Regions from separate parts of the Dorea longicatena genome, predicted to be linked through region 2. Evidence: predicted binding sites of a transcription regulator. Region 2 holds the regulator's gene; the other holds the start of a gene.
The links. Region 2 encodes HrcA, which represses chaperone genes, less so after heat shock. Its sites were predicted from a motif close to TGTTAGCACTCNNNNNNNNNGAGTGCTAACA; they were not measured.
Positions count from the first base shown of each region.

Region 1: a site for HrcA is predicted at 13,118-13,148, ahead of NQ508_RS06835 (Hsp20/alpha crystallin family protein). Genes of this name have one in related genera too.

Region 1 is NZ_CP102280.1:1,443,885-1,459,602, forward strand. It holds gene NQ508_RS06765 (sensor histidine kinase) at 322-1,470, shown strand; gene NQ508_RS06770 (ABC transporter permease family protein) at 1,646-3,478, shown strand; gene NQ508_RS06775 (ABC transporter ATP-binding protein) at 3,471-4,232, shown strand; partial or broken gene NQ508_RS14250 (transposase) at 5,339-5,665, opposite strand; gene NQ508_RS06785 (hypothetical protein) at 6,088-6,348, opposite strand; gene NQ508_RS06790 (M56 family metallopeptidase) at 6,335-7,489, opposite strand; gene NQ508_RS06795 (BlaI/MecI/CopY family transcriptional regulator) at 7,492-7,878, opposite strand; gene NQ508_RS06800 (hypothetical protein) at 8,098-8,316, shown strand; gene NQ508_RS06805 (CPBP family intramembrane glutamic endopeptidase) at 8,381-9,355, shown strand; gene NQ508_RS06810 (flavodoxin family protein) at 9,352-9,693, shown strand; gene NQ508_RS06815 (restriction endonuclease) at 9,663-10,013, shown strand; gene NQ508_RS06820 (helix-turn-helix domain-containing protein) at 10,172-10,450, opposite strand; gene NQ508_RS06825 (dUTP diphosphatase) at 10,455-10,730, opposite strand; gene ligA (NAD-dependent DNA ligase LigA) at 10,769-12,769, opposite strand; gene NQ508_RS06835 (Hsp20/alpha crystallin family protein) at 13,283-13,708, shown strand; gene NQ508_RS06840 (Hsp20/alpha crystallin family protein) at 13,796-14,257, shown strand; gene NQ508_RS06845 (magnesium transporter CorA family protein) at 14,345-15,007, shown strand; partial or broken gene NQ508_RS14255 (lysozyme family protein) at 14,913-15,718, shown strand, end outside.
Region 2 is NZ_CP102280.1:1,145,230-1,160,947, reverse strand. It holds gene NQ508_RS05430 (MYG1 family protein) at 71-1,303, opposite strand; gene NQ508_RS05425 (C40 family peptidase) at 1,385-3,700, opposite strand; gene glyA (serine hydroxymethyltransferase) at 3,991-5,229, opposite strand; gene dnaJ (molecular chaperone DnaJ) at 5,337-6,533, opposite strand; gene dnaK (molecular chaperone DnaK) at 6,557-8,437, opposite strand; gene grpE (nucleotide exchange factor GrpE) at 8,493-9,104, opposite strand; gene hrcA (heat-inducible transcriptional repressor HrcA) at 9,141-10,178, opposite strand; gene NQ508_RS05395 (glycoside hydrolase family 3 protein) at 10,428-12,977, opposite strand; gene NQ508_RS05390 (ATP-binding protein) at 13,282-14,124, shown strand; gene NQ508_RS05385 (replication-associated recombination protein A) at 14,318-15,637, opposite strand; gene NQ508_RS05380 (polysaccharide deacetylase family protein) at 15,708-15,718, opposite strand, start outside.

The DNA of each region.
Region 1 (15,718 bases), 300 kb from region 2:
CGGGGCGAAAGGGTACTGTAATGAAACGGATCATAACCTTTGATAAAAAAGTCAGGTTGATTATATTTAATCTTCCTGACTTTTTGCTGATACTCCGAAAAAATAAAAGCGATCAGATAAAAATTATTTCTATCACCATGCATTCGGAAGAAACTACCGGTAGCAAGTTCTGTAGATATGTCGAAGTATGCAAAAAAGATTGTTATAAGGGTATTTAGGGAAAATTCATGGTCAGAAAACCGGGTATTCATGGCCAGTATAAGGCGGAAGAAGAAAAGGCATGCTATAATAAGCCAAGAAATTAATACGGAGACAAATCAAATGAAAGACTGGACAAGAAAAAGAAAAATAGACTTTATAATAGGCGTAGCTTTACAAATATATTTTCTTTTCCCATGGATACAGCATTATACAATATATGGATATTTATATAATGTGTTGAAAATGAATGACTATGTCCAAATGTATAATGAAACGATATTGCCATCATTAAGAGAATCCTGGAACTATACAAAAATGACAGCATTTGTTTTCTTAGTTATCATTATTCTAATTGCACTTTTTCAATTGACTGAATTAGCACGAATATATCACATATTAAAAAATGAACAGTCAAGTGATTATCGTGGATTTTTTTGGATTATATATTTAGCTATCTTTTCGAGGTTTTTTGAGAAATTTGCTTATGTAGATCCTATAGATAATTCTTTGATTCCTATATATGTAGAAATATATATATGTGTATTGTTGGTTTTTATCGGTCTATGGATTCTAATTGATGCAATGCTGGATACATGGGAAGCAGAACATCAGATATTAATATCTCAATTAGAGGAACAGGAAAAGCATGCATTACAAACGAAAGTCAAGATTTTGGAAGAACGCTATCAAGAAATGTTAAAAAGCCGAAAAGTGGTTCATGATATGAAGAACCATATTCTGGCGCTCAAGAACTATGATCAAGAGCAGAACTGGCCCGGATTGCATGAATATCTGAATGAACTTAGTGATGATATGCTGGAATATAATTTTCATGTCTGGACTGGAAATCATATGCTGGATATGATCTTAAACCAAAAGGAAAAGGATGCACAGAATCAAAATACCGTTATGCAGATTGATACAGAAGTCTTTTCGACACTCCCTTTTACAGACCGGGAAATCATATCCCTTTTCGGGAATCTATTGGATAATGCGTTGGAAGCCTGTGAGAAAATCAATGATAAAGAGCGTTGGATAAAGATTAAGATAAAAAAGAAAAATCTATTGTTATATATTGAAATTGCAAATGCATTAGAGGAAATGCCGAAGCAAATTCAAAAAGAATTTGCTTCAAATAAAAAAGATAATGGACTTCATGGATATGGAATGAAGAATATACAGGATATTGTAAAAAAGTATGATGGAATCTTCGAATATAAGGTATATGAAGATCATCTGATATTTATGATTTCTATCTATAATAACTGATAAGGATAAGGGGATGAAAAGTATGTTGAAAAAAATATTTTTTAAACTGCTGGGAGAAAGGAAAAAGGATTACATAAGAGTTATTTTAAGTGGAATCTTCTGTATATCGGTCGTATTTTTTTCTACGTCTGTTGGCAGCAGTCTTGTTTATATATCAACGGGACGACGGGCAACTATGACAGAATTAGTAATGGAAGTTGAAAAGAATTTTATTTTGCCGTATGTGTTACTGATCTTTCTCATGATTTTAATTATACTCGGATATATTCGTAAACGATCCAGCGATTATGCAATGCTCAATATACTGGGAATCAAAAGGAAACACAGATATATGTATATTGGCTGTGAATATCTCGGAATCATTTTAGGATCAATTGCAGGAGGATTGATTCTTGGAATATTGGAAGCAATGATCGTAAAAAAGATACTGGAAAATATTTTTCAGAATTATGTAAGCAATATATATTTGGGAATATCACCGTTAATTCTCACACTAATTATCAGCGTAATCATGTTTGGAATCGGCTTCGCCTTTTGTGATCAGTATATTGCCTGTATCGGAATTGACCATATAGTATCGGGAGGAAGTAATCATAACAGAACAAGTAAGAATACATTGCTATTTTGTCTTATAGGAGTTGCAGTATTTATTCTTACATTAGTTTCTATTGTTACATATTGGGGACAAATCGGATATACGATTCCGACAGCTCTGGGAATCATAACGGCAGTTATTTTTACTTTATTTGGCTGTAGATTATATCTTGAAAAATTAAGAAAACAAAAGAATAAATATTATAAAAAAATCCTTTGGCTCGATAACTGGTACGATCAGTTTTTCAGTCATGCTAATATCAGTTATATTGTCAGTGCTTTTCTGATTGTTATTCTGTTTGGATTTAATATTGTATTGGTAGACAATCTTCCTGTAAAGCAGCCGGAAAATTATCCGTATGACATAGTCTGGGGTGCCAATACAAAAGATAAAGCATTTATCGAAAAGTTAAAAGAAAAGTATAATGTTCAGACAGAATTCATTCCATCTATCAGAGTGACTTCAGGAAACTGTGCAGAACATACTGGAATTTCTGCAACAGAATATAAACGCCTTACAGGAAAGCAGGTTCATTTAAAAAATAATGAAATATACGTTATATACCAATGGGACCGAAGCGAATATGGAACAATTGGTCTGGATTTCGGAAAGCTGAAACCAAGATTATACACCGGATGCGCTACTGCAGATATCTGGATTTATACTGCGAGAACATTACCAGGTAATAAATTTACAAGAAAATATACAATTAAGGGAAATGACAGAAGAATCATTACCGGGAATTTTAAAACAAGGGTTTTGAGTACCAGCAATATGAATACGGATGTGTTTGAAGATATAATTGTATTTTCGGATCATGAATATGATAAGATCAGTCAAAAAGCCAAAGGGTCAAACCTTACAGTATTAATGAACGTAGCACAGAATTATGATGCTGTTGTAAATAAAATAGCTAATTATGCAGCAAAACATTCACAGATTAATTTCTTTGATTATCATGACGGAAATCTGATTTATGATAAAAAACCGTGCACAATAGAAAATCAGGAAAACCGAATGTTAAATGTAAGTGCGATGTTGATTGATATGCTTGTGTTATTTATCAGCATAATCTTTATCTTACTAGAGAAAATATCCAGTGATTACGAAGCACTGGAATGGAAGTATTTATTCTATTACCGTACAGGAATGCCGGAGAAAAAACGAAGAGAAAGTATTTATAAAGAAATAACCATGACATCCAAAGTTGCCTTGATAACAGGAATATTTATAGCAGCAGTAATGATATTGGTGAAAATATTATATAAGAAAATGCCGGTATATTGGACAAAGATTTATCTGGCAGAAGCCGCAGTAATGATTATAGGTATGACCGCTATTATCATAGTAATCGTAAGAATTGCAGCATGGCGTTCATTTAAGCGCAGTGAGAGGAGAAATAAGGATGAATAAAGAAAATATATTAGAAATTGATAATCTGGAAAGAAGCTATTCAACAGTCATGCCGGACGGAGCGACAAAGGTTTATTCTGTGCTAAGAGGAATTTCATTTCAGGTAAAACGAGGGGAATTTATTGGTATTATGGGAAGTTCCGGATGTGGGAAAACCACACTTTTGAAAACTATCGGAATGCTTAATAAGCCAAATGGCGGAAAAGTGCTCTATAACGGCGAAGATACAACAGAAATTTATGGAGATCATCTGGCAGAAATACGCCGGACGCAACTGGCGTTTGTTTTTCAGGATTTTTACTTGATGAATAGCTTAACTGTTCGTGAGAATATTATGATGCCATTGATATTAAATGAAGATGATCCTGTGGAAAGTTCTAAAACCGCAGAAACTATGGCAGAAAAACTTGGAATTTACAAGCTGTTAGATAAAAAACCTTACGAACTGTCTGGAGGTGAGAAACAGAGAACGGCGATTTGCAGAGCAATGGCAGAAAATCCAGAATTGATACTTGCAGATGAGCCGACCGGGAACCTTGATTCTAATTCATCCAAACAGGTTATCCATACATTGTCCTACATTAATCAGGAATTCGGGAAGACGATTGTCATGGTAACACATGACCCGCAAATGGCAAGCTATTGCAGTCGGTTAATTCTGTTGAAAGATGGTGTAATACTAGAGGATTTGAAGAATAGCGGAAATCAGGATGCATTTTATCAGGAGATCCTTGGGAAGATGAAAGAATTATAAAAAACAGAAGTAAACGTATTAGATATATCTACGTTTACTTCTGTTTTTCAATTGTGTAGGATGCTTTGAAGGAAACAGTAATTCCAGAAGATATATTTTATCAAGTATCGTACCTTTTCTTACATACTATTAATATAAGGTAAGAAACACGTACATTAACCAATGGCTGGAAGCATACAATTAATATATTTGATTATAAAGAAAATCTTGAATATAATAAATTGGTAAATTTGAATTTTTGCAATAGTTATTTATTGAAATTTCCTTTAAAAAAGGAGGAAAATTCAATGAAAGAAACTAATATTATATATGATTCAGTTTCTAATACCTGGAGTATTATCGTAAAGGTGGTGAATAAAAGTTTGCTTCAAATAGAATATCCTGAATTAACAGGATATAAAACAAAAGAAGACGCAGAAATTGCTTATCATAAGGCAATGCATCAATTTGCTATGGATATGGAAAATATTAAAAGCATAACGGGCGTAAAATACACATTGTCTTCTTATATAGAACATTGGTATGTTGATATTTTCAAACAATATACAACGAGCCCTTCTTATCTTCAAACTACGGATTGGGCAATTCAACGGGTAATCCTGCCATCTATTGAAGAGGATCATTTATTAATCAATCTGACACCAGAATACATAAATGATATTTTACAAAGATGTGCAAAACTTCCATATCGGACAGCTGGAATCGTAAGCAGGAAAATTCTGTGCACGATTCTGAAAACGGCAGAAGCGGAAGAACTTTTAGATATTAAATTTTCGTTTGAAAGTATTATAACTTTTCCAAGGATTCCACCGAAATATATTGCTTATGAAAAAGAAGATATATGCAAGCTGTTAGAAATAGCCAAAAAAAGTGATGCAATTTACCTTGAAATACTTTTATGTCTATTTGCCGGATTACGTATAGGTGAGGTTCGAGGACTTAATTATGATCATGTTGATTTTCAAAATAATACAATCACAATCATGCAACAGATTCCAAATGAATCATATATAGAGATTAAAACTGAAAGTGATCGAATGGAGGATGATGATTACGCAATTCCATTTAATTCTGTTATGAGCAAAGAACAGGTAGACGGTTCATACAAATTGTTCACGATCTGGGGCTGGGATACCTTCCAAAAGAAACATGAAATTGATATCTCTTTTGCAATTCAGTTCCATAGAACGAGAAGAATAGTCCCCGTTCATGTAAGAGTAAAGTACAATCTTCAGAAGTGTTTTTGGCGATACTGAATTTATTCTTTCATAGGTAGAATACAGGTCAGTCAAATCCATTCCCTCCACAAACTGACTTAGTAATCGCACAGAATCATCTTCCGGAATGATTGTTTCCAAATTTAAAGGAAGTTTTAGTTGATATCCTCCTTCATTCAAAGTATAATTCTTATGTAAAAATATAGGTTTTCGCATACTTATATTTTACACCAACAGCCGGACTTTTCGAAGCCCGGCTGTATTTTTTCATCGAAAAGAGGCTGCGCACTAATTGCTTAGTGCGACAGCCCCTTATAGCGATAAATACCTTATCTTGAATTCCGTATAAACAGGTTATAAATTTAACCTTATCACAAAAAACACGGGATACTATTTTGATTCATACAGAGAGAGAAACCTATAAAAACACGGGATAAAACATTTATCGCTATAACATAAGCGTCAGATAAGAACGTGTAGAGACAAGCAGCGATTATAGAAAACTCCCCTGCTACTTAAAATGGGAGCAGGGGAGTTGAGATGTCAATGACAATAAAATAATCTTTAAAATGCAGTTTTCCATTATTTCTCTCATCATCTGGTGATTATTCACATGTCTTTTCCTTATATTAGAAAAATTAAGCTTTAATCCATTTGCCAATCCATTTCCTTGTTGTTTGATTATATCTACATTTATACAAGACGCCATTTAAGGTTTTATATTTCCAAACAATAGTGTGCGAAGCCGGACTGATTTCTGGAGGCGTAGCATCCGTCGAAGCAGCATAAACATTTGAAGTAATAAGCGTATGATTAGCAAAAGCTATAGATGATGGCGTTGTCAGACTAAAAATAAAGCTGCAGATTAAAGTGATAAATAGTGTTTTAGTCGTTTTCATGAATTGGTTCCCCTTCCTTGTAGCGTGGCAATCTTTTTAAGTCTTCAGAGAGGTGGTCGATGTCGGCAAAGAACCTTCCTTCGTAATAAATGGTATATTGTTTGGTTCCGTGATCAATGATATAAGCGTTATCTTCACGGAGCTCTACTGCGCCGTCTGTCACCGGATACAGCTCCCGAAAATTAGGTTCAGGGACGCAGAAAACAGAGAATATGACCACAGCAAATATGGCCGTATGGCACAGATACCCGTGTACACGCTTAAAACGGGAAGTATTTTCCTGATTATTTAAGATAAAGTAGATTCGTGTACTTAGTACAGAGGTATCATTTACGGCAAAGTGCATCATGCGGCTGGGCTCTGCGAGCCTGGCGCTTTGTATTCTTTTTGCGGTTTTTACAATCAGTTCAGCGTAATCGGTGACACTGAATTTCGGGTTGGATTGTATCAGGAAAAAGTCGTTGGAAAGCTCCAGAAAGAGCATAAATTCTTTTTTTAAATGCTGTACAAAAGGATTCCACCAGTGTATGCGGCAGATAATTTCCATCAGAAATCCAAGCCATAGGTGATGCTCTTTATAGTGCGCAATCTCATGCAGGCAGATGTACTTAAGCTCCGTTTCGGAAAAGCTTTGCCCATCGGGCATTATCAAAATCGGATGTAATAATCCAGTAATGGCCGGAGAGATTGGCTCCGGGATAAGGGCAATCCGTATCGGTTTGGCAAGGTATTCCTGTAAAAACTCGTACAGATATGCATATGCGCCTTCTTTTTCAACAAAAAATGCAGAGAGCGCATGGTGCAGCCGTATATACTGAACCAGGAGCCGCAACAGCAGGATAAAAGCGACCGTAAACCAGATTGAAAATATCAGCGTATCCACCCGTAGACGGCAGCCAGCAATATTTTGTGTTGTAAAGTCTAATATCCTTGGCAGGACCTGATAAGACTGAAACGAATAGGTAAAAGGAAAATTGAAAGGTATACTCATGCGGATTAAAATAACAAGTATACCGATTAACGAAAATTGTATCGTGCGTTTGTGGAAAACGGATGTGTGGTGCATGATGATATGCAGGTACACCGTGAGAAAAAGCGTTACGATAAAGCAAGTAAAAAAAGGTCCAAATGAAAGCGCCATATTTAATTTCCTCCGTTGATAAGAATGTGTTTGCGCTGGGCTATCATCTCTTCCAGATGCTCTAATTCATCCAGGTCTGTTTCAGTATCGATCAATGAAGCAATTAACGCAGATTTCTGCCCGTCTCCGAGTATATCTGTACAAGTATTGCCAAAATACTCATCACGGGAAATGACTGGCGCATAGCTTCTGGTAAGCACCGTACCGCTGTAGACGATATCTGCCACTTTAATAGAATGGTTCGCAATCAGTGAGCGGAGACATGCCTGTACGGTATTGATATTCAATGTATCGTCTTTCCTGACAATATCGGATGCAACCATTGGCGTATCGCTTTCCCACAGAACCTTCATAACATCCAGTTGCTTTTTTGTAAATCGTTTCTTCATTATTATATCACCTCGCTTTTTATGATAATTGTTCGGATAGCATAATCATTGCATAAAAAAGAAAATATGTCCATACTAAAAAAAGATAAAAATAAAAAAAGAATATTTTTTTAATAAAATAAAAAAATTTGATTGACAAAACAAAAAATAAATGACATATTAAAAAAGTAATTACAAAGGAATTCCGAAACAACTTAAAAGAAAAAAGGAAGAACAATTATGGGTAACTTTAAAGATTTTGATCTTGACTTAAGGAATGTAGCATCAGGTGGGGAAGCGGAGCCAAATGGATTATCAAAGATTACGACTAAGATTACGATCGGCGTATCCAAAATGTCATTAAAGAACAAGTGTAAATCTGTTGATACGCCGACAACAGGAAGGTCAGCGATATGCTGCAAGAGGACGAATGCTGCGGCTGAACCTCAGTGTATCTAAAATGTAAGAGCGTGGCATTTTGCTGCGCTCTTTTATAAAAAAGAATCAAAGGGAAGGTGTGAATATGGAGACAATTTTATTTTCAAAAACAGATAAAATAAAAATCGTTACATTTGTAGCTGTAGCTTTTGGATTGCCGTGGTTACTGTTACCGCAGATACGGGTAGAGGGGATTTTGGCGTACAATATACCGGCGTCGTACATGATGATTCTTCCGACTTTCGGTATTATATTGGGAAGAATTATCTGTGAGCGAAAAATTCATGGGTGGTTTCATTGGATTTATACAATTGCTTTTATCGAGAGTACTGCGGTGATGGTATTGTGTGCGGCGAAAGTAATAACCGGGAAAGCGGCAGATGATATGCTGACGGTTTCTTCTATGGCATTGAGCATCGTTCTTTTATTGGGCAGGATGATTGACGAGCAGGAACTTTATCCGTTTAAAGATTTAAAAAAGGCCATTGGCATTTATATTATGTTTGTAGCCATTGCGCAGATATCAAACCTTCCGCAGCTTATACATGCCGGAGCCTTGCGCACGGCAGATGAGATTGTTTCCAATCTACTGTTTACGCCAATCGACATTTTCGTGGTGCAAAGTATATATTTTTTCGGGGAAGAATATGCATGGCGGGGGTGCCTGCAGGGACGGCTGCAGAATATATTCGGGAAGCGCATGGGCGTTATTTTGCTGGGAATTATATGGGAGCTGTGGCATATGCCGCTGTGGTTCCAGATCTCTGAGCCGGGGCAGGGGAAGCTGATTGTACTGCTTGTTTTGATGCGTATGCCGTATGTTATTGCGCTAGCTGTATTTTTTGGATGGGCATATATGAAGACAAATAATATCTGGCTCTGTGTTTTGATTCATGGAGTCAATAATGCGGCGGTGGCAGCATTTGATTCTGATTTAGTAACTGTCGCCGATACGGTTGAAAGTGTAAGCGTCTTTGACGGTATTATGACCGCTGTTGCTGTGATTGTTATGCTGCTATTTCTTTTTACGAAGGAATACAGAAAAGGGGAAAGAGTATGAAAGTAGTTGGTTATGCAGGAAGTCGCTCCGCGTTTTCAAAAAGCATCTGTCTGGGAGAAAAATTGAAAACAATGCTGCGAGAGAAGAACATAGAAATGGAACTGTATACAGCCAGAAACAATGTAGTGGAGGAGTGTCGGGGATGCGGAAAATGTTTTGATGAAGGGTTATGTCCGCAGGATCAAGAGGATAGTATGGAATACATTAGAAAAAAAATTCTAGAAGCAGATTTAATTGTTTTACTGTCGCCAGTCTATTTGAATAATGTGTCCGGCGCGATGAAAACATTTCTTGACAGGATTGGATCTTGGGTTCATACTTTGCGGAAAAGAGCATAGAAAGAAAATTCGCTGAAGATTTGGATGCAGCCGAAGAAGTATGCGTATATGCAAAACTTCCGAGGACATTCCAAATTCCTACTCCAGTCGGTAATTATTCCCCTGACTGGGCGATTGCGTTTTATGAAGGAAAGGTTAAGCATATCTTCTTTGTGGCTGAAACCAAAGGTACTATGGAAAGTCTTGAACTCAGACCGATTGAACAGGCAAAGATTTCTTGTGCAAAGAAATTGTTTAATGAAATGTCAACAAGCAAAGTAAGATATCATGATGTTGACAGTTATCAGAACTTGCTTGCTGTGATAAATTCAATAAAATAATAATGTGTCAAAATTGAATAATACTAAAAAAGAAGTAAAAAAAACAGAAACGAGATTCGTTTTGGGAAGCTTATGGATGATATTTTTGATGATCATAACAAGAATTGAAGAGAGGCAGGGTAAAATCCGTTGCCTCTTTTCAATTTCAATAAATGACATTAATCCAACTCCGCTCCTAACTCATACCTCCAATACTCTGCCGCCGCATACTCCCTGGGTTCTGAGAGTATCGGAACGGTAAAGAGTTCAACCGGAACACCGAGCGTTGATGCGAAGAGTTTCATAAGATCCTCTTTCGGTGTTCGGACATCGCTTTCATACTGAGCAATCCGGACATCAGCACAGCTGTCGGGAAATCCAACAGCCATGCCAAGTTCTTTCTGGGTGAGTTGATTTTTTTGTCTTAAGTGTTTTAATTTTCTTCCAAATGTAATCATAGTATTATTTTCCTGTGCTTCCGAAGGCCCCGGTTCCTCGTTCTTCACCGAGGTCCAGGACAAAGTCTGCGATCACGACTGGTGTAATCACCAGCTGACCGACGCGTGTGTCTTTATGAATGGTCTGAGAAGATGTGCTCACGTTGCTGATGATAGCATGGATCTCACCACGGTAACCGGAGTCAATCGGTGGAAGTTCGCATACCAGTCCTTTTGCTGCCATGCTGCTTCGTGGAAAGACATATCCGGCAAATCCATCCGGTATGATGAGACCGACCAAGTGGAATCCTAGCAACCTCGCCTGGCTTTAATATGCACTCATAAGGCATGAATCATCTCCAGAAATTCAGCTTCTGTAAGAATTGGAATACCAAGGCTCTGGGCTTTTGCCAGTTTGCTGCCGGCTTTTTCCCCGCAGATTAGGTAATCGGTTTTCTTTGTTACAGAGCTGCCAGGTTTGGCACCAAGCTCCAGAATCTTATCGTTGATACCGTCTCTGGTAAAATGCTCCAGTTTCCCTGTTGCTACGATGGTACATCCTGTAAATTTGTTTTCTTTTGTCATAATGGGCTCTTCCTTTCTTTGTTCAAATGTGAATTCGTTCTGTAAGTTTTTCCATAAATCAAGATTTGCTTCATCTGCAAACCAGGAATGGATGTTGTGATTTAAGATTTTGCCAAAATCCTCCAACTGAGTGAAGTCGTAATCTCCGACAGCCGCCTGTTCAAATGCAGTTAAATTTCCGGAAAATACGGTGTCCAGAATCCGGCTTTTGGTTCTGCCAATCATAGGAATATCCATGGAAACCAGATAGCGGACAAAGCTGGTCCTCCGGCTGGCGTTGATGGATTCCCATAAGCGGTCGAAAGATTTCTCACCATATCCGTCCAGTGCCACAATTTCTTCCCGGTGTTCCTCCAGATGATAGATGTCCTGAAAAGAGTGCAGATAGCCCAGATTCAGGAATTTTTCCAAAGTGGCTTCTGACAGTCCTTCGATGTTCATTGCCTTCTTGCTGGCAAAATGGACAAACCTTCTTGTAATCTGGCTGTCGCACTGCGGATTATTACAATGCAGAGTTTCTACGGTGCGACCGTCGCTGGTCTTACGGCTGTAGGTTCTGGTTTTGGAACCACAGCAGGGGCAGACCGGAGGCGTGATGTCGGTATACCTTCCGCGATCCAGATTATCCTCTATATGTGGGATGATCATGTTTCGTTTGGAAACAAGAATCCGGCATCCGGGTACAAGCTCCAGATTTTTGATAAAGGTCAGATTATGAAGGGAAGCTCTGGAAACATCGCAGCCGTCAATCTCCACGGTATCGAAGATGCCGACCGGAGCAATCTCGCCAAAACGGGTTGGAGTCCATTCAATTTCTCGCAGGACTGTCTCATAGGTGTCATTCTCAAACTTATAGGCGAGGCCGTCCTTATAGTGGTGTCCGGTCTTTCCGCAGCTTTTGGAGTAGCTGAGACTGTCAAAAATCATGACAATGCCATCGATAGGAAGATGTAAATTAGCTGCTGTGGATACCAATTCCTGAATGAATTTCTCCGCATATTCTCTTGAAAGTCCGGTTCCTGAAATTGAGAAAAACGGGCAGTAACCAAAGCCCAAGTGTGTTAAACCTTCTAATTTGCAGGCTCTGCTGTCCGGGAAGGGAACATCCTCCATTCCTTCTAATACATTGAACGGAAGAAAGCGAACACAACGTCCGATACAGTTCTTCGGATCAAGACTTCGTACTGATCCGGAAGCAAAATTACGTCCGTTTTTATAAGGTTTTCCATTTCCATCACGCAGAGTATCTTTCAGACGTTCAAAATCATTGGTTGGTATAAAAGACTCACCGGTAATGACCAGACGTTCTTTGTGTGGAATGGTAAGCGGTACATTTAAAAATGCCGGGATATTGTGTGTAATATCTTCCCCCACTTCACCATCTCCACGGGTAGAAGCCTGAATCAGTTTGCCGTCTTCGTAAATGAGTTTGGTAGTCAAACCGTCCAGTTTCAGCATAAAGAGAACTTCCTGTCCTTTCATGAAATCTAAAAGCTCTGAAATCAGTTTTGTTTTCTCAAGCGAGAGCAGCGGAGTCGGATGGGTGACTTTGGCAAGTTCACTGACCGGATAATATCCAACCGTCTGTGTCGGAGAATTTGACAGGATGAAACCAGTCTGTTCCTCCAGTTTCTTCAGTTTGTCAAAGAGCCGGTCATACTCGGCATCGGATACCAGAGGGGCATCCTGATTGTAGTAGGCATGACGGTATTCATTGAGTTGTTTTACAAGGTTCTTAATTCTTTTGATTGACATAGAGTCTCCTTTCTTTTGTGGCGTGCCAGTTCCGGAATCATTTGTTCCCGTAATCCTCCTTTCCCTGCGTTCAGGCATAAAAAAAGAGAATGACGCTTATGTTCATTCTCAAAATAGATGCAGTTTCCTGCAAAATAAAAAAAGCCAGAAGTCCCTGCTGCTTGTTGGGCATAGGAATACTCCTGACTACGTTTCAAACCTAAACTGCGTGTGATAAATCCTTTCCGGATTGACACAAATAATTGATACAAGAACAGTGTAACACTAGATATAGTATATGTCAAATTGAAATATACTAAATAAGCAATAGCAAAACAATATAGAAAGGACACAGAAAGTTCACAAAAATATTAGCACTCACTATTGACGAGTGCTAATATACGTGCTATAGTACATATAGAACAAAGAAGAAGGAACAACAAAGAGAGTTAAAAAGATTCTCTTGAGTTTCTTATAACATCCCAGTTCCAAAGAAACAAGGTAAACATGCATAGAAAAAAGGAGAGATGACTTATGTTAATGCCTAGTATTTTTGGAGAAAACTTATTTGATGATTTTTTTGATTATCCATTCGTAAAAAATGAAGCGGAGTCAAATGGTTTGATGAAGACGGATGTGAAGGATACCGAACATGGATATGAGATTACAATGAACCTTCCGGGAGTAAAAAAGGAAGATGTAAAGGCAGCATTGAAGGATGGTTATCTGACAATCAGTGCTACTTCAGATTCCAAGAAGGAAGAGAAAAATGATAAAGGACAGTACATCCGTCGTGAACGTTACACTGGTTCCTGCAGCAGAAGCTTTTATGTTGGTGATGCGGTAACTGAAGAAGATATCAAAGCCAAATTTGAAAACGGTACATTGAAGATGCTGGTTCCGAAAAAAGAAGAGCAGAAGGCTGTGGAAAATAAGAAATACATTGCCATTGAAGGATAATGTATTCATGACATAGATGTTCAATCTGCCGGACTTCCAAAGGAAGACCGGCTGACATGACAGGTTCATAAAAAGGAGGAATGACGTATGTTAATGCCTAGTATTTTTGGAGAAAATTTGTTTGATGATTTTATGAGTGATTTTCCATTCTTTGATGATAGAGATCTGAGAAAGACAGAAAGAAAACTGTACGGACACAATGCAAAACGCCTGATGAAGACTGATATCAAAGAGACAGATTCCGGCTTTGAACTGGAAATGGATCTTCCGGGATTCAAGAAAGACGAGATCAAGGTTTCACTGGACAACGGTTATATGACCGTCAGTGCGGCGAAAGGCCTGGACAAGGATGAGCAGGAGAAGAAATCCGGAAAATATATCCGCAGGGAGCGTTATGCCGGAGCCTGCGAGCGTTCCTTCTATGTAGGAGAGAATGTTACGGAAGCGGATATCAAAGGAGAGTTTAAACATGGTATTCTGAAACTGCTTGTTCCGAAGAAAGATAAACCGGCAGTAGAAGAAAAGAAATACATTGCCATTGAAGGCTAATGCGAAGATACAGGTGAGCGGGGGAGCGAAGAAATGCTCCTCCGCTCTTGTGCTATTTGGAGAGAAAATGAACGAGAGGTGACGGTGATGAAACAATATATACTGGATACCCGGATGGGAACCATACAGGAAGAACCGATACAGGGAAAAATGGGCTGGGATGGAACAGAAAACCAGCAAGAGAATACGTGTCTGATACTGGCAGCAACACTAAAGGAATTTGAAGCAAGTGAAATCCTGCATCCCTGTAAAAAGGAGCTGCTTCACAGTCTGAACTGTGAGAAATACTGCAAAGTAGAGTTCTTTCATAATTGTATTCAGGGAATTATCCGGTCACCGTTGACAGATGGGCACAGGCAGAAGCCGTTCCTTTTTGGATTCCTGCTGTATCAGAACATGCTGTGGTTTGTGAGTGATGATGCAAAACTGCCGAACATGGTGGAACAGATTCGGGAAGAACTATATGAGGGGTTCTCTATTCAGGATTTTCTGCTTGCCTTTTTTAATCATCTGATTGAGAAGGATATGAGCTTCCTTCAGAAAATTGAAGATGGGCTGGAACGTATGGAAGAAAAAGTGCTTGACAGGAAAGAAGCCCACCTCAATGAAGCAATCATGCAGAACCGCAGGGAGTTATCACAGCGACACGGCTACTATCCTGGAATATGTATCTGCGATTCAGGCCATCATGATGCAGAAATCTGGAGGCAGGGGAACAGACCCGATGCAGTGTTCGGAAAGTCTGTATAATACAAGATTCTCACACAGTCCCGGTTCTATTACCGATCCGAATTATTCGATAGAGGTGGGAGTGCAGACCTTTGCAGACTGTATCAGTCAGGCAGGATGCAGCAGCCCACAGGATATGGATAAGTTAAGACTTGCATGACAGGGATATAACTATGGAAACGGATACATAGGATGGGCGCTGCAAAGAGGCGGATACACAGAAGCCAATGCTTTACAATTTTCACAGGAACAGGAAGCTTCGCAAGGATGGAGCAGTTACGGAGATCCCCAATACGTTCCCCATGTGATGCGGTATTATTCCGGTGGCAGCCTGTTTTCTGGTTTGTTTGGAAATCAGCAGATCGTATCGGTTGCAATGGGGCAGCTTGGAAACAGTGGTGGTCAGAAGTTCTGGAGCTGGTATGGATTTGAAAGCCGGGTAGAATGGTGTGCCTGTTTTGCATCATGGTGTGCAGAACAAAGTGGAATGGTTGCATCTGGACAAGTATTGAAGTTCTCAAGCTGTGCTGTAGGAGCAAGTTGGTTTCAGGGACAAGGAAGATGGAAAGGAAAAGGCTATACACCATCCGCAGGAGACTTTATCTTTTTTGATTGGAATAAGGATGGACAGGTGGACCATGTAGGGATTGTTGTGAATGTAGCGAATGGACGAGTGAATACGATTGAAGGAAATACAAGCAATATGGTGGCAAGAAGAAGTTATCAATTTGG
Region 2 (15,718 bases):
CAATCCTTTTAAAAGTCTCTGCGTTTTTGTTATGTTCTATTACTTCTTCTACTTCATTATATCTGACATTCTAAGAACCAGACGGAATTCTCACAATCAACTTCTCCTCATCATTTTCCATTATTGTCAGCACCGGCACATGCTTTTTACGAAGCGCATGTACTACCGGATAAGTCGAAAAGACATTTCCATTCACACATACCGCCTCCGGTTTGTATTTCAGAATTTCTTTTACCTGTACTTTTATCCGCTTCTTCCATTCCTGCTTTTCCATCAAAACTTCTCCATAGATTCCATCTGTCTCCATCTCCGGCGGCTCTGACAGCGGCATCTCATGTACCGTTACATTCTTCATTTCCGGAAGCATATGCAGAAGTTCTTTCACTTCTTCATCACATGTTCCGTAACAGACAATACACGGCGCTTCTACATACTCTTTGAGGCTGATTTCACACGCTTTTACCGCATCCTCCAGATTCTCTGTCGACATCAGGAAGCCGCCTTTATGACAGAATCCTGCTCCTGAAAGTCCGGTTGCTTTCTGTAATGCTTCTCCCTCCAGCCCAAGCCAGGCTTCTGGGAACGCACATTTATAATTCATGGAAAATTCTTTTTTCTGTGGCTGAATGCAATATCCTCCGCGATTTGACGGGAAAATCACAAATGCAATCTCCGTCTCTGACAGCCGTTTCTGGCATGGAACAAATTCCGGAAGAATCAGGATTCTTTCATCACATTTTCCCTCTTCTACTGCATCATCATGTGCCTCCAAAATCTCTTCTATCTTCCTGTCCGCCCTTTCATTTCCACGGAATCTCTCGAACTTGCTTTCCAGTATCATTCCAGCCATACTGACTGCATGAAAGAATGCATCATCATGATTTCCTTTTGCATCCCATGCCGGATTAAAACTTCCGATCAGCGAAGCCAGTTCATTCTTCTCACCGGTATTATCATTCTGATCGAGAGGCTGGACAAAGGATTCATCAAATTTTTCTGCCAGTTCTTCTCCAAGGATCTCCGTTCCTAACTCTTCCCACAAAAGTCCGAATGCCGCATATGGAATCCCGTTTTCCCTGACACGGCTGTCCTTCTGATGATGGTCATATGCTCCCCGTCCGATGTCAAATACAATACCGTCATACTCTTCCGGCACCTGATTTCCCCTTGTAATCTGAATTTCCGGGTTCAGATATAATAACAAGGCCGATGAAAATATATCATCTGCATGAAATTTTCCCCCGTGAGTAAATGCTTTTGCATCTTTCTGTCTGATCTTATTCAATAAATTTTCTTGATTCATAGTTTCTGTTCCTTCTTTGAAAAAGGCAGTTTTTCAACATGTAAGTTCTGAAAAACCACCTTTTTATCATTCTTTATTATATTATTTTGCCAGGTATACGTCTGTATTCTCTGTGTCAGAAGCAGATACCTCTGCATGGTTATTTACATAAATACTGATCTGATTTCCCTGGACTTTTCTTCCTGTATCTTCCGCTGTAAATACATGTCCTCCGATAATCACCTTGGTTCCATATGGAATTACATTCGGATCAGTTGCGATTGTCTTTCCTTCTGCAACAGGTGTTCCCGATGCCGTAACTTTAGATGCTTTATCGCAGCAGATCTCGCAAGGACAATAATATGTAATCTGGAAATTTTCAAGTTTCTGTCCATACATGTCCTCTGTTGCATTGGCCTTTTCAATTCCGCCGCCTGTAAGAGAATAATCATCTTTCAGGATACGTGTTGCCCATACTGCATTTTTGGTATTGACTTTTCCTTCGATAATTCCGAGTTTCGTACTTGCAGCCTCTATCGTCCTGCCATCTCCTGCATACATGACCACATGATATACATACCCTTCTTTAGCATAGAAGATCAGATCTCCCGGCTGGGCATCTTCTACAGGAATCTTCGTTCCATACTGGCTTTGATCTTCTGCTACTCTTGGAAGGCTGTATCCATATTGTTTATAAATCTGCTGTACGAATCCAGAGCAGTCTGCACCGTCCGTCAGGCTTGTACCACCCCACACATATGGATTACCGATAAACTGTGACGCAAATTCCAGCATGGATTCCCGGATTTCTCCACTTGGCGATCCCTCTTTTACAGAAGTCAGTGTATAATATAATGCCTGATTTTCTTCTGGTTTTACCGTTTCTTTTGCTGTCTGATATTTATCCTCACCATTCGCTTCAATCTGCTTTTTTGTTTCATCACTGAAGTCCAGATACTTCTGTTCCACAAAGCCTCTGACATCTCCGGATTCTATATATACCCAATCCGAATCTTTATCTGCCAGAATATAGCACAACTGTCCCTGTGCCATTGTTCCTATTGTTCTGGCTGTAGTATTTTTTTCTTCTTTTATTTCCAATGCAGCAGAACCAATCTGATCATTTATAAGTGCTGTATCTTTAGCTGCCACTGTCTGGCCGGCTGTCACGCGCAGATACGTATATGCCTGATTGTCCTTTGCATCAACTGAAGCTTTTGCCGTTTTTGCAATTCCTTCAATTCCATTATATTCTGTTTCATCCTTTTTGGCTTTTTTCTGAGCCTTTTTCTGGTAAACAGTTAAAAGTTCTTGTGCCGCATCATCTGTATATACTTCTGAGGCCTTTACAAATCCCCTGACATCTCCGGATTCTACATAAAGCCATCCGTTTTCTTCTTCTTTCAAAATATAAAGCAAACCATCCTGTGGCAGCGTTCCCACAGTACGGACCTTTTCTTCCAACTGCTGGCTTACAAGAGCCGCATCCATGCCTTTCTGCTTCTGTTTTTTTTGCTTTTCCACTGCTTTTTGCAGATTCCTGACAGCTTTACTCTTTGCTTTTCTGACGGTTTTGTTCTTAATCTTCTTATCTTTCTTCACTGTCTTTATTTTTTTCTGCAATTTCTCAGCATCTTTCTTTGCATTCGCAACATCTGTCCCTGCTGTCTGTGTATTACTTCCGTCAATATTTTCCGGCACCGCTTCACGGATATTGATTTTTGTCTTTGCAAATGCATAGTTTCTTGCAACTGTAAAGAAGCGGAAATCTTCCTTGATTTGTGGCAGTTTTACAATCTTCTGCTTTGCAATAAGTTCTTTATTGCTTTTTGCACTCTTTGTCTCATCTTTTTTCTTAGTTGTATCTGTCGCCTGTTTATTATTTGCTGTCGTGTGTTTTCCTGCAGCATTCGATGTACCGGAAACATTCGAAGTACCTGACGCCTCTGACTTACTCGGTGTATTCGGCGTATTCGGTGTATCCGGCGTATCTGGAGTGTCCGGCGTATCCGGTGTGCTCGGAGTGTCCGGTGTATCCGGTGTGCTCGGAGTGTCCGGTGTATCCGGTGTACCCGGTATATCCGGATTAGCCGGTATCTGCTCTACTCGTTCTCCTGTCACCGGATCTACTTTCTTTCCTGTCACGGTATCAATCAGATAGTTTGATTCTTCATCCAGCTTCACTTCACCTTTTTGAATCATATCCATGACTTTATCGGATACATCTGTAAGTGTATCTCTCCCATCTACGGATTTGGCCTGTAACTTTTCTGTCTGTACAGCCTCTGACTGTGACATCGTGCTCTGTACATCTGCCAGAACAACCGACGGCGTACCTACGACAAGTCCAAATGCAAGCAACCCTGCAAGCGTTTTTGTTCCTAATCTTTTTGCGACTTTTACGTTTCTCAGTTTCAAAAATCTGGCTCCTTCCATATATATTTGCATTCATACATCTGTATGGTATAAACAAGATTCTTCCTTTTTTATTCTGGTATAGATTCGTATACACTGATTTTTATTATACGCCCTTCATTTTAAAAATTCCACCCTTGTTATTATCCTATTTCTATCAACTACTCAAATATTTTGCTCAATCTTTTCACTGTTGGACATTTTGTTCAAGCAACAATAAAATCCGCCTGGGTAAGCTTAAATCCTTTTCCCAGACGGATTTCCTGTTTTGTCTTATTTTCTTTCGTTGTTCCTTACATATCCAGAGGATATTTTGCAGTCAGCTCTGCAACCATTCCTTTGACTTTTTCAATGTTATCTTCACTCTGAAGTACGAGTGCGATACACTCTGCGATCATATCCATGTCGTCTTCTTTTAATCCTCTTGTTGTAACCGCCGGTGTTCCAAGTCTGACACCGCTTGTCACGAACGGTGATCTTGGATCGTTCGGTACCGTATTTTTGTTACATGTGATGTGTGCGGCATCCAGACGTTTTTCCAGTTCTTTACCGGTCACATCTTCTCCTCTTAAATCAATCAGCATCAGGTGATTATCTGTTCCTCCGGATACAATCTTCACTCCACGGTCCATCAGTCCCTTACTGAGTGCCTGTGCATTTTTGATGATCTGTTTCTGATATTCTGCGAATTCAGGCTCCAGGGCTTCTTTGAAGCATACCGCTTTTCCTGCGATCACGTGTTCCAGTGGTCCTCCCTGGATTCCAGGGAATACAGCTTTATTAAAGTTGAATTTATCTGCTGCTTCCTGATTACAGAGGATCAGACCGCCTCTTGGTCCGCGCAGTGTCTTATGTGTTGTCGTTGTTGTGACATCTGCGTACGGGATCGGGCTTGGATGAAGTCCTGCTGCAACAAGTCCTGCGATATGGGCCATATCAACCATCAGGTATGCTCCTACTTCATCCGCGATCTCACGGAATTTTTTGAAATCAATGATTCTTGCATAAGCACTTGCTCCCGCAATGATCATCTTTGGTTTTTCTTTTACTGCGATCTCACGTACCTTATCATAATCGATCACACCCTCGTCGTTCACTCCGTATGATACGACGTTGAAATATTTACCGGAAATATTAACCGGAGAACCATGTGTCAGATGTCCGCCATGATCCAGGTTCATACCCATGACTTTGTCTCCAGGCTCCAGCATTGCAAAGAATACTGCCAGATTTGCCTGTGCTCCGGAATGTGGCTGTACATTGGCATAATCACAGCCAAATAACTTCTTTGCTCTTTCTCTTGCAAGATCTTCCACTACATCCACACACTGACATCCACCATAGTAACGTTTGCCCGGATAGCCTTCTGCGTATTTATTTGTAAGCGGACTTCCCATTGCTGCCATGACTGCTTTGCTTACCCAGTTCTCCGATGCGATCAGCTCCAGATGCGAATTCTGTCTCTCCATCTCGGCCTGAATGGCGTCTGCAATTTCACTGTCTGCTTTTTTAATTTCATCAAATGCATACATATTTGAGTCCTCCTGGTTTGTTAAAAATTTAATTTATTTAATATGATATCACTTTACCACGGTGAATGCCAGTGTTTTTTGTAAAAAAGAGGAAACCTCTGATGAAATTAATCATCAAAGGTCTCCTTTAATTTATCCATAAATCCTTTTTTCTTTTTGCCTTTATGTTCGTGCTCTTCCGCTTTTTCAGATTTCTCTGCTCCGAGGGAATTGCCGGTCAGCTCATCGAATTTACGCAGTGCTTCTTTTGCTTCGGCACTTAAGTGTTCCGGTGTCTGGACCACAAGTGTTACATAATGATCGCCGCGAACCTGTGCATTTCGAAGAGATGGAACTCCTTTACCTTTCAGACGTACTTTTGTATCTGTCTTGGTTCCCGGTTTTACCGTGTAGATCACTTCTCCATCTACCGTCTTGATACGGATATCCGCACCAAGTGCTGCCTGTGCAAATGTAATCGGTACCGTTGAGAAGATGTGCATATCCTGACGCTGGAAGATTGGATGTCTTGATACCACAACCTCCACCAGAAGATCTCCTCTTGGTCCGCCGTTTACACCCGGCTCACCTTTTTCACGGATTCTGACACTCTGGCCATTATCAATACCTGCAGGAATCGATACGGATATCTTCTTCTTGCTGGCTACATAGCCTGTTCCGCCGCAATCCGGACATTTTTCCTTAATAATCTTACCAGTTCCCTGGCAATCCGGACAGGTCTGTACATTCTGTACCGTTCCAAAGAATGACTGCTGTGTATATACTACCTGACCTTTACCGCCACATTTCGGACAAGTCTCCGGAGATGTTCCCGGTTTGGCACCTGTTCCGTTACATTTCGGACATGGGTCTTTTAATACAACGTCCAATTCTTTCTCGCATCCGAATACAGCCTCTTCGAATGTGATTCTGACACTCTTACGGATATTCATACCTTTCATCGGTCCCTGGTTCGCACGACCGCCTCTGCGCCCGCCGCCGAACAGATCTCCGAAGATATCTCCGAAAATGTCGCCAAAATCAGCACCGTTAAAGTCGAATCCGCCATATCCGCCGCCTGCTCCCGCACTTCCGTCAAAAGCAGCATGACCAAACTGATCATACTGACGGCGTTTTTCCGGATCACTCAAGACTGCATACGCCTCAGAAGCTTCTTTGAACTTCTTTTCAGCTTCAGCATCACCCGGATTCATATCCGGGTGATACTTCTTGGCAACCTGTCTGTATGCTTTTTTCAAAGTTGCTTCGTCAGCATCTTTACTGACCCCAAGCACCTCATAGTAATCTCTTTTTGACTCTGCCATTTCCTATTCCTCACTTAATGTTCTTAGACTTCTTTGTAATCTCCGTCTACGACATCGTCGCCCTGGAATCCTTCTGGTGCCGGGCCTGCTCCTGCATTAGCTCCTGGCTGAGGACCAGCTCCCTGAGCTCCTGCTGCTGCGCCAGCCTGCTCATACATCTTTGTGAAGAGCTTCTGAGCACTCTCTGTCAGTTTTTCTTTACCTGCTTTGATCTCTGCAACCTGCTCATCTGTAAGAGTATCTGTATTTGCTTTTTCAAGTAATTCTTTCAGAGCTTTGCAGTCAGCTTCTACTGCTGCTTTGTCTGCACCGTCAAGCTTGTCGCCAACTTCCTGCAGAGCTTTCTCTGTCTGGAATACCATAGCGTCAGCTTCGTTCTTAGCATCGATTCCTTCTTTACGTTTCTTGTCCTGAGCTTCGAATTCAGCAGCTTCTTTTACAGCTTTGTCGATATCTTCATCAGACATGTTAGATCCTGCTGTAATTGTGATGTGCTGTTCTTTTCCAGTTCCAAGGTCTTTTGCAGATACATTTACGATACCATTTGCATCGATATCGAATGTAACTTCGATCTGTGGGATTCCACGTGGAGCTGGTGCGATTCCGTCCAGTCTGAACTGTCCGAGGGATTTGTTATCTCTTGCGAACTGTCTTTCTCCCTGTACTACGTTGATATCAACGGCTGTCTGGTTATCAGCAGCTGTAGAGAAGATCTGGCTCTTCTTTGTAGGAATTGTTGTATTTCTCTCGATCAGACGAGTAGCTACACCACCCATTGTCTCGATAGACAGTGACAGCGGAGTTACATCCAGAAGAAGGATGTCGCCGGCGCCTGTATCTCCTGCAAGTTTACCACCCTGAACAGATGCTCCAAGTGCTACACACTCATCCGGGTTCAGAGATTTGCTTGGCTCTTTACCTGTCAGACGTTTTACTTCTTCCTGTACTGCAGGGATACGTGTAGATCCACCAACTAACAGTACCTGACCAAGTTCAGAAGCTGTGATACCAGCATCTGATAATGCTCTCTGTACCGGCTCAGATGTCTTCAGTACAAGATCATGTGTCAGTTCATCAAATTTAGCTCTTGTAAGGTTCATATCGAAATGTTTTGGACCTTCTGCTGTAGCTGTGATGAATGGAAGGTTGATGTTTGTTGTTGTTGCTGAAGAAAGTTCTTTTTTAGCTTTCTCAGCTGCTTCTTTTAATCTCTGAAGTGCCATCTTATCTGCAGATAAGTCAACACCTTCCTGTTTCTTAAATTCAGCGATCATGTAGTCTGTAATCTTCTGGTCGAAGTCATCTCCACCAAGTCTGTTGTTACCGGCTGTAGATAATACTTCGATAACTCCGTCACCGATCTCGATAACAGATACGTCGAATGTACCACCACCAAGGTCATATACCATGATCTTCTGTTCTTTTTCATTGTCAAGACCATATGCAAGAGCTGCTGCTGTTGGCTCGTTGATGATACGTTTTACATCAAGTCCTGCAATCTTACCTGCATCTTTTGTTGCCTGACGCTGAGCATCGTTGAAGTAAGCAGGTACTGTGATAACAGCCTCTGTTACTTTTTCTCCAAGATATCCTTCTGCATCTGCTTTCAGTTTCTGAAGGATCATTGCTGAGATCTCCTGTGGAGAATATTTCTTATCTTCAATTGTTACCTTGTAGTCGGTTCCCATCTCTCTCTTGATAGAAGAGATTGTTCTCTCTGCGTTTGTTACTGCCTGACGTTTTGCAGGTTCTCCGACAAGACGCTCACCTGTCTTTGTAAATGCTACTACAGATGGTGTTGTTCTTGCGCCTTCTGTGTTGGCGATAACTGTTGGCTGTCCACCTTCCATTACGGCTACACAGCTGTTTGTTGTTCCTAAATCAATACCTATAATTTTACCCATGATAAATTTCCTCCTGTATGATTTTTTATTCTGATAATTGTGAATGTTCTTGTTTCTAATTTGCTACTTTTACCATGCTGTGTCTTACAACTGAATCACGGTATGTGTAGCCCTTCTGAAATTCCTCGGCAACAATATTCTCACCGAAGTTTTCATCTTCCACATGCATCACTGCGTTGTGGAAATTCGGATCAAACGGCTGGCCTACTGCTTCAATAGGCTTAACCTCGATTCCTTCCAGAGTGGTAAGCAGATGTTTATACACCTTCTCCATTCCCTGAACGAACGGATCTTCTTTGTCTTCTTCCTTCACTGCATCCAGACCTCTTTCAAAGTTGTCTACAACTGGAAGAATCTTCTCTATGATATCTTTCGCTCCAACTTCGTACATCTGGGATTTTTCCTTTTCTGTACGTTTGCGGAAGTTATCAAACTCTGCCATCTGACGGGTAAGCTTATCTGTAAGCTCTTCGATCTTCTCGTCTTTTTTATCTTTTTTCTTGCCAAATAATTTTTTGCCAGATTTCTTTTCTGTATCTTTCGCTGTCTCTTCGGCTTCTTCGTTTTCCACTTTTTCAGAAGTTTCTGTTGTCTCGTCTGTATCTGTCTCTGCTTCTTTTGCTTCAGCAGCGGATTTTTTTGCCTCTTCTACAGCTTCTTTTACCATATCTTCCTGGCTTTTTTCCTGCTTATTTTCCAAGGGTTATTCCACCTTTCTATCATTCTTATGGAACATCTGATCCAGTTCTGTCTGGAGACGTTTCATAGATTTTAAAACATGTTCATAATCCATACGTTTCGGTCCGATAATTCCTATCGTTCCCTTCATACCATCACCCAGTTCGTAGGTTGCAGTTACGACACTGCAGTCTCTCATAGTCTGTACCGGAGTCTCATCTCCGATATATACCTGAATGCCGGTATTCTCATCCTGTGCCAGGGTCTGTGTAACCAGTTCGGATAACTGCTGTTTTTCTTCAAATGCACTGATGATTTCCTGTGCGCTCTGGTTATCACTCAGCTCCGGATATTTAAAAATGTTCGTCGCACCGCTTGTGTAGATCTGCATATCATCATCTACATGAATCGCATCTGCAACTGCATCCAGTACATATCCGACTACCTGACTGTGGATTCCTGCCTGCTCCTTTAATCTGGCGATCAATCCCAGGTTGATTTCTTCAATCGACATGCCGTTGAGTGTTGTATTCAGCAGCATATTCAGCTTTAACAGATTCTCATTGCTGATCGGCTCATCAATGTTAATGATCTTATTCTTGATCACATTGCCTCCCAGTACGATGACTGCGATCACCTGTTCCTCATCTACCATAGATAACTGGATGAACTTAATCTTGTTTGAATTGTTCATCGGAGTCGAAACCATCGTTGCATAGTTGGTATTCGTTGCAAGAACCTTTGCTGCCTGTTTCAAAAGCTGATCCATCTTATCTGCTTTGTCAAGCATCTGATCCTGCATCTCATTCAGCTCCTGCTCTTTCTCCTCCATCAGCATATCTACATAGAGCCTGTATCCTTTATCCGAAGGAATACGTCCTGCCGACGTATGAGGCTGGATGATATATCCCATCTCTTCCAGATCTGCCATCTCATTACGGATCGTTGCTGAACTAAGATTCAGATCCGTGTACTTGGAAATCGTTCTGGAACCAACCGGTTCACCTGTCTCCAGATAATTCTGGATGATTGCATGAAGTATTTTCAGTTTTCTTTCACTCATCTCTTCATGATTTATCACCGGTACCTCCTCCTTTCGGTTTCTGGTTATTAGCACTCTTTTTATCTGAGTGCTAACACCTTTCGACTATTAAGATAGCACTCTCACATATTTTTGTCAACACTGTTTAGATATTTTTTAGAAAATGTAAAAAACCTTCTGATTACCACTTCTTTCGAATGCACATCAACGCAAACAGGCAGACTACTTATAATATATTGTCTGCCTGTTAATCACTTTATTCTTTTTCGTTTATATTGTTTTTAACGCAATTCCAAGGATATGTTTTGCACATCTCTGAAGATCCGCTTTGGTAATCCTTCCATTTTTTACGCCGTCTACAATATCCTCTACATTTTTCCTGCACCCTGGCATCTGAAGATCATTTCCTGCCTTAATGCACTGTACACCATCGGAATAGCTGTATTTCCCGCTTTCTGATACCATTCCAAGTGCCGTCGTATCCTGAGACGTATACCAGTCTGTCATAATAAAGCCTTCAAATCCCCATTCATCACGCGCTACATTCTGAAGCATGTCATAATGATTGGCGGCATGCGTTCCATTGATCAGATTATACGATGTCATGATCGCATATGGCTGTGCTGTCTTCACCACAATTTCGAATCCTTTCAGATAGATTTCTCTTAATGCACGTTCGCTGATATGTGCGTTCGTGAACATACGGTTGTCTTCCTGATTATTTGCCGCAAAATGCTTGATCGTCGTTCCATGTCCTTTGTAAGACTGTACACCCTTTGTATCGGCTGCCGCACACAGTCCGGTAAGCAGTGGATCTTCCGAATAATATTCAAAGTTTCTTCCACACAATGGATTTCTGTGAATATTCATGCCCGGTGCCAGCCACAGGTGAATATGAAACTGTTCCATCTCTTCTCCGACAATCTCACCCATTCTCTTGATAAGATCCACATCCCATGACTGCGCAAGTGTCGTCGCAATCGGGATTGCCGTACAGTACTGGTAATAATCCTGCGCTCCTTCCGGCTGCTCTTTCGCAAACGGTGCAATTTCCATTCCGAACTGTTCCCCACCCGGTAATTTATTGCCTTCTTTATCCGTTTTAAAATGTGTCTGTAACCGTAATCCTGCCGGTCCATCTGCAAGGATCAGATTCGGGATTTTCCGCTTCTCGATCAGTGCCGACGTCGTATCCCCTGCTGCTCCCGGCACACATGCAGAAGATGACCCGATTACATTGCCGCCTTCTTCCAGTCGTTCGGTTCCGACACAAAGATCAGCCATCTCTTCTACCGTAAGCTGTGCAACCAATTCTTCGAGTGATGCTGCCCCCTTCTTCACATCCTCCAGTGTTAATATCTCGTCTGGTCTTTTATCTTCCAGCGTAGTACGTATCACTTCATATTCCATGATCTTTTTCTTAAAGTTTTCCGCATAGATCAATATCGGGCGCATAAATGGTGTGTCATCCAGTTCCAGGTCAAAGATTGGGACCATATGGTGAATCTCTTTTACAAATTCCTTATCCTTCATCACATTCTTTAAAAGAACCGTCTGAACTGTTTCATCCAGATCTATGATCGCGGCTACTTCCGTTGTACGTGAACTGTTCCCCACACGAATCGTATACTCGCCTTCCTCCATAACCCATGCTGCATCATAACTGTCATAAGATGCCATATCTTCTGTCGCAAATGTAACTGTTACCACTTCTTTTTCTCCCGGCATGAGAAGCTTTGTCTTGGCAAATCCTGCAAGCTCCTGTGTTGGTTTTTCCATAACTCCATCCGGTGCCGAATAATAAACTTGTACGACTTCTCTTCCCGGATATACCTTACCGATATTCGTCACTTCCACTTCTACCTTTACCAGCTTTTCATCTGCGGTCACTTCTTTGGTCACCAATGAGAAATCCGTGTATCCTTTTCCATACCCAAAGCAATACAACGGCATGATTCCAAATGTATCAAAATAACGATATCCGACATAAATCCCGTCACTATAGTATTCATCATCCAGATTGTCATCGCGGTAACTGAAAGTTCTCGATGACGGATAGTCATCATAAGATCTTGCCCATGTATCTGTTAATTTTCCTGACGGAACTGTTTTAGCCATCAAGACATCCGCCACTGCATGGCCACCCATATTTCCAGTCTGTCCGGTCAGAAGGATTGCCTGCACTCCGGAAATCTTCCGCAATTCTGTCAGATCTATCACGCCTCCTGTATTCAATAATACAACACAATTCGAATAATTTTCCGTCATAAACCGGATGTTCTGCAATTCTCTGTCACTCAGATAATAATCTCCTTTTTCTGCCCGCCGGTCTTTTCCCTCTCCGGAATTTCTTGCAAGCACATAAATGGCCGCATCTGCCTCTTTGATATCTGTCTCTTCGACAATTGGCTGCTCCGGTTCCTGAAACGGATGTTTGAACCCAAGGATTACCGATGGCTCTCCCGTCTCATCTGACATATCTTTTAACTTTTTCAAATATGTTTTCTGCGCCTCTTCCAGATCCCGGTCGTATCTGTCAAGCCAGTCTTCTGTCACGATCTCAAATCCGGCTTCTTCTAATCCCCGTGCGATTGAAACTGTTTTTCTTACATTGACATCTCCGGATCCTGTTCCTCCTTTCACCGTATGTCTGGCTCCCGTTCCATATAATGCAATCTTTTTTATCTTATCTGAAAATGGTAATACACCGTCATTCTCCAAAAGGACCATACATTCCCCGGCCAGATGACGTACTTCATTCTCATGCTCTGTCTCATACTTCTGAATTTCATTTGTTTTCGATGCATAAATCTGTGCCATATATCTTCCTCTTTTCCTATATTATATTTTTCAAATTATAATGCTTCTGTTTCTGATTTTTGTATTTTGCTTGCAGAAATATCAGCTCTGTGAAAAATTTTAACACATTCTTCTGTCATTTTTCCATACTTAACATCCATTATTTCAGATACATTACGGACATCTTAATTGCGGTATTGTAATTATTTTTATTTTTGTTGTTATTCCAACAACATTCTTTTTCTTCTTTATAGTACACTAATACCTGCAAAACAACTGATACCATTTTAAACATATTTCTATTTTTAAGAAAAGGAGAATCATTATGATCAGAAAAATAATCCATATAAATGAAGAAAAATGTAACGGATGCGGTGCATGTGCCAACGCCTGTCACGAAGGTGCCATTCAGATGGTTGATGGAAAAGCCCGATTAATGCGCGATGATTTTTGCGATGGCCTTGGTGACTGTCTGCCGGCCTGTCCGACAAATGCAATCACATTTGAAGAACGTGAAGCGGATGCTTATGATGATGATGCAGTAAAAGCACATCTTGCCGCCAAAGGACCGGAAGCACTTAAGAAACACCTTGATGCAAAAAAAGCACATGCTCACGATAATGATGCACCAGCTCCACATCATGGTGGATGTCCGGGTTCTATGGCTCGTGAAATTCAACACACTGCTCCTCATGGTGGATGTCCGGGTTCTATGGCTCGTTCGGTTGAACACACTCATAATAATGATGCAAGTGCTTCTAATAATATGTCAGGAAGTACACCGACCGCTTACTCCATGGAAAGTCAGCTTCGTCAGTGGCCGGTCCAGATCAAGCTTGCTCCGCTGAGCGCACCATATTTCCAGAACGCAAATCTGCTGATTGCAGCCGACTGTACGGCATATGCATATGGCAACTTCCACAACCAATTCATTAAGAATCACGTTGTACTGATTGGATGTCCGAAACTGGATGCAGTTGATTATACGGAGAAATTAACCGAGATCATCAAGCATAATGATTTCAAAAGTCTTACTATCGTCCGTATGGAAGTTCCTTGCTGCGGAGGACTGGAGCATGCCGCTACAGAAGCGTTAAAAGCAAGCGGGAAGTTTATTCCTTGGCAGGTGGTGACGATTGGGATTGATGGAACTATAAAGGATATTTAATGCATGAAGCGGTCGTTACCCGGAATAGGAGTCACTGTTTGAGCCGTATGGCGAGTTTGACTCCTATTCCGGGTGCTTTTAGAAAATTCTGACGCCCTTATAACTTCTTCATCGTAGAATCTTAGCCCGTAGCAGAATACCAAGTCTTTCTCATGGACCGGGGGTAAACCACGATACTGCATTAAACAGCAACTCACTGATCTTCCCGGATATACCTCATCCACTCTTTAATCTCCTTCTCATGCCCATTCTCGCTTGGTACATAGAATTTTTCTCCGACGATCTCGTCCGGGAGATACTGTTGTTCTACATAATGGTGCGGATAATTATGTGCATATTTATATCCGATGCCGTGTCCCAGTTTCTGGGCTCCTTTATAGTGGGCATCCTGCAGGTGTGACGGAACCGTTGTCTTTGTGCGTTTCACGCTTGCCATTGCATCAAAGATTGCATTGCATGCGGCATTACTCTTTGGTGCAGTTGCTACATACGTGACTGCCTGAGAAAGAATGATCTGTGCTTCCGGCATACCGATTCGTTCGACTGCCTGGGAAGCAGATACGGCAACCGTAAGTGCCATCGGATCTGCATTTCCGACATCTTCCGATGCGCAGATCATGATACGTCTGGCTATGAACTTGATATCTTCTCCTGCGTATAACATTTTCGCAAGATAATACACTGCCGCATCTGGATCGGAGCCACGCATACTTTTGATAAATGCAGAGATCGTATCATAATGATTATCCCCGGTCTTATCGTATTTGACTACACGTTTCTGAATGCATTCGGATGCAACATCCAGTGTGATGCGAATCTTTCCGTCTGCACTTCGTTCTGTTGTCAGGATTCCAAGTTCGACTGCATTCAATGCACTTCTGGCATCTCCTCCGGAAATGTCTGCAAGAAATTCCAGTGCATCTTCATCGATCACTGCCTGGTAACTTCCCATACCTTTTACCGTATCATAGACTGCCCTTGTGATCAGTGTCTTGATGTCTTCTTTGGCAAGCGGCTGTAATTCAAAGATGCTCGATCTGGAAAGCAACGCCCCATTCACTTCAAAATACGGATTCTCTGTCGTTGCGCCGATCAGAATGATCGTACCGTCTTCTACAAACGGCAGCAGATAATCCTGCTGTCCCTTATTGAATCTATGGATCTCATCCACGAACAGGATTGTCTTCTTCCGGTACATTCCCTGCATCTCTTTTGCTTTGTTTATCACTTCTTCCATGTCCTTTTTACCCGCAGTCGTTGCGTTGATCTGGGTAAATTCCGCACTGGTCGTATTGGCAATGACTTTGGCGAGTGTGGTCTTTCCTGTTCCCGGAGGACCGTAGAAAATAACCGAACTTAATTTGTCAGCCTTGATCGCCCTGTAAAGTAATTTGTCCTTTCCGATAATGTGCTGCTGTCCGACTACTTCCTCTAATGTGGTCGGGCGCAGTCTGGATGCAAGCGGTGCCTCTTTTTCCATGTTCTGCTCCCGCATATAATCAAATAAATCCATTCTTTCATCTCCATTTATCTATGTAAATTTTCATTCATCAGATCTGATTCTTAAATTCTGCGTTTTGAATCTAATTCATAA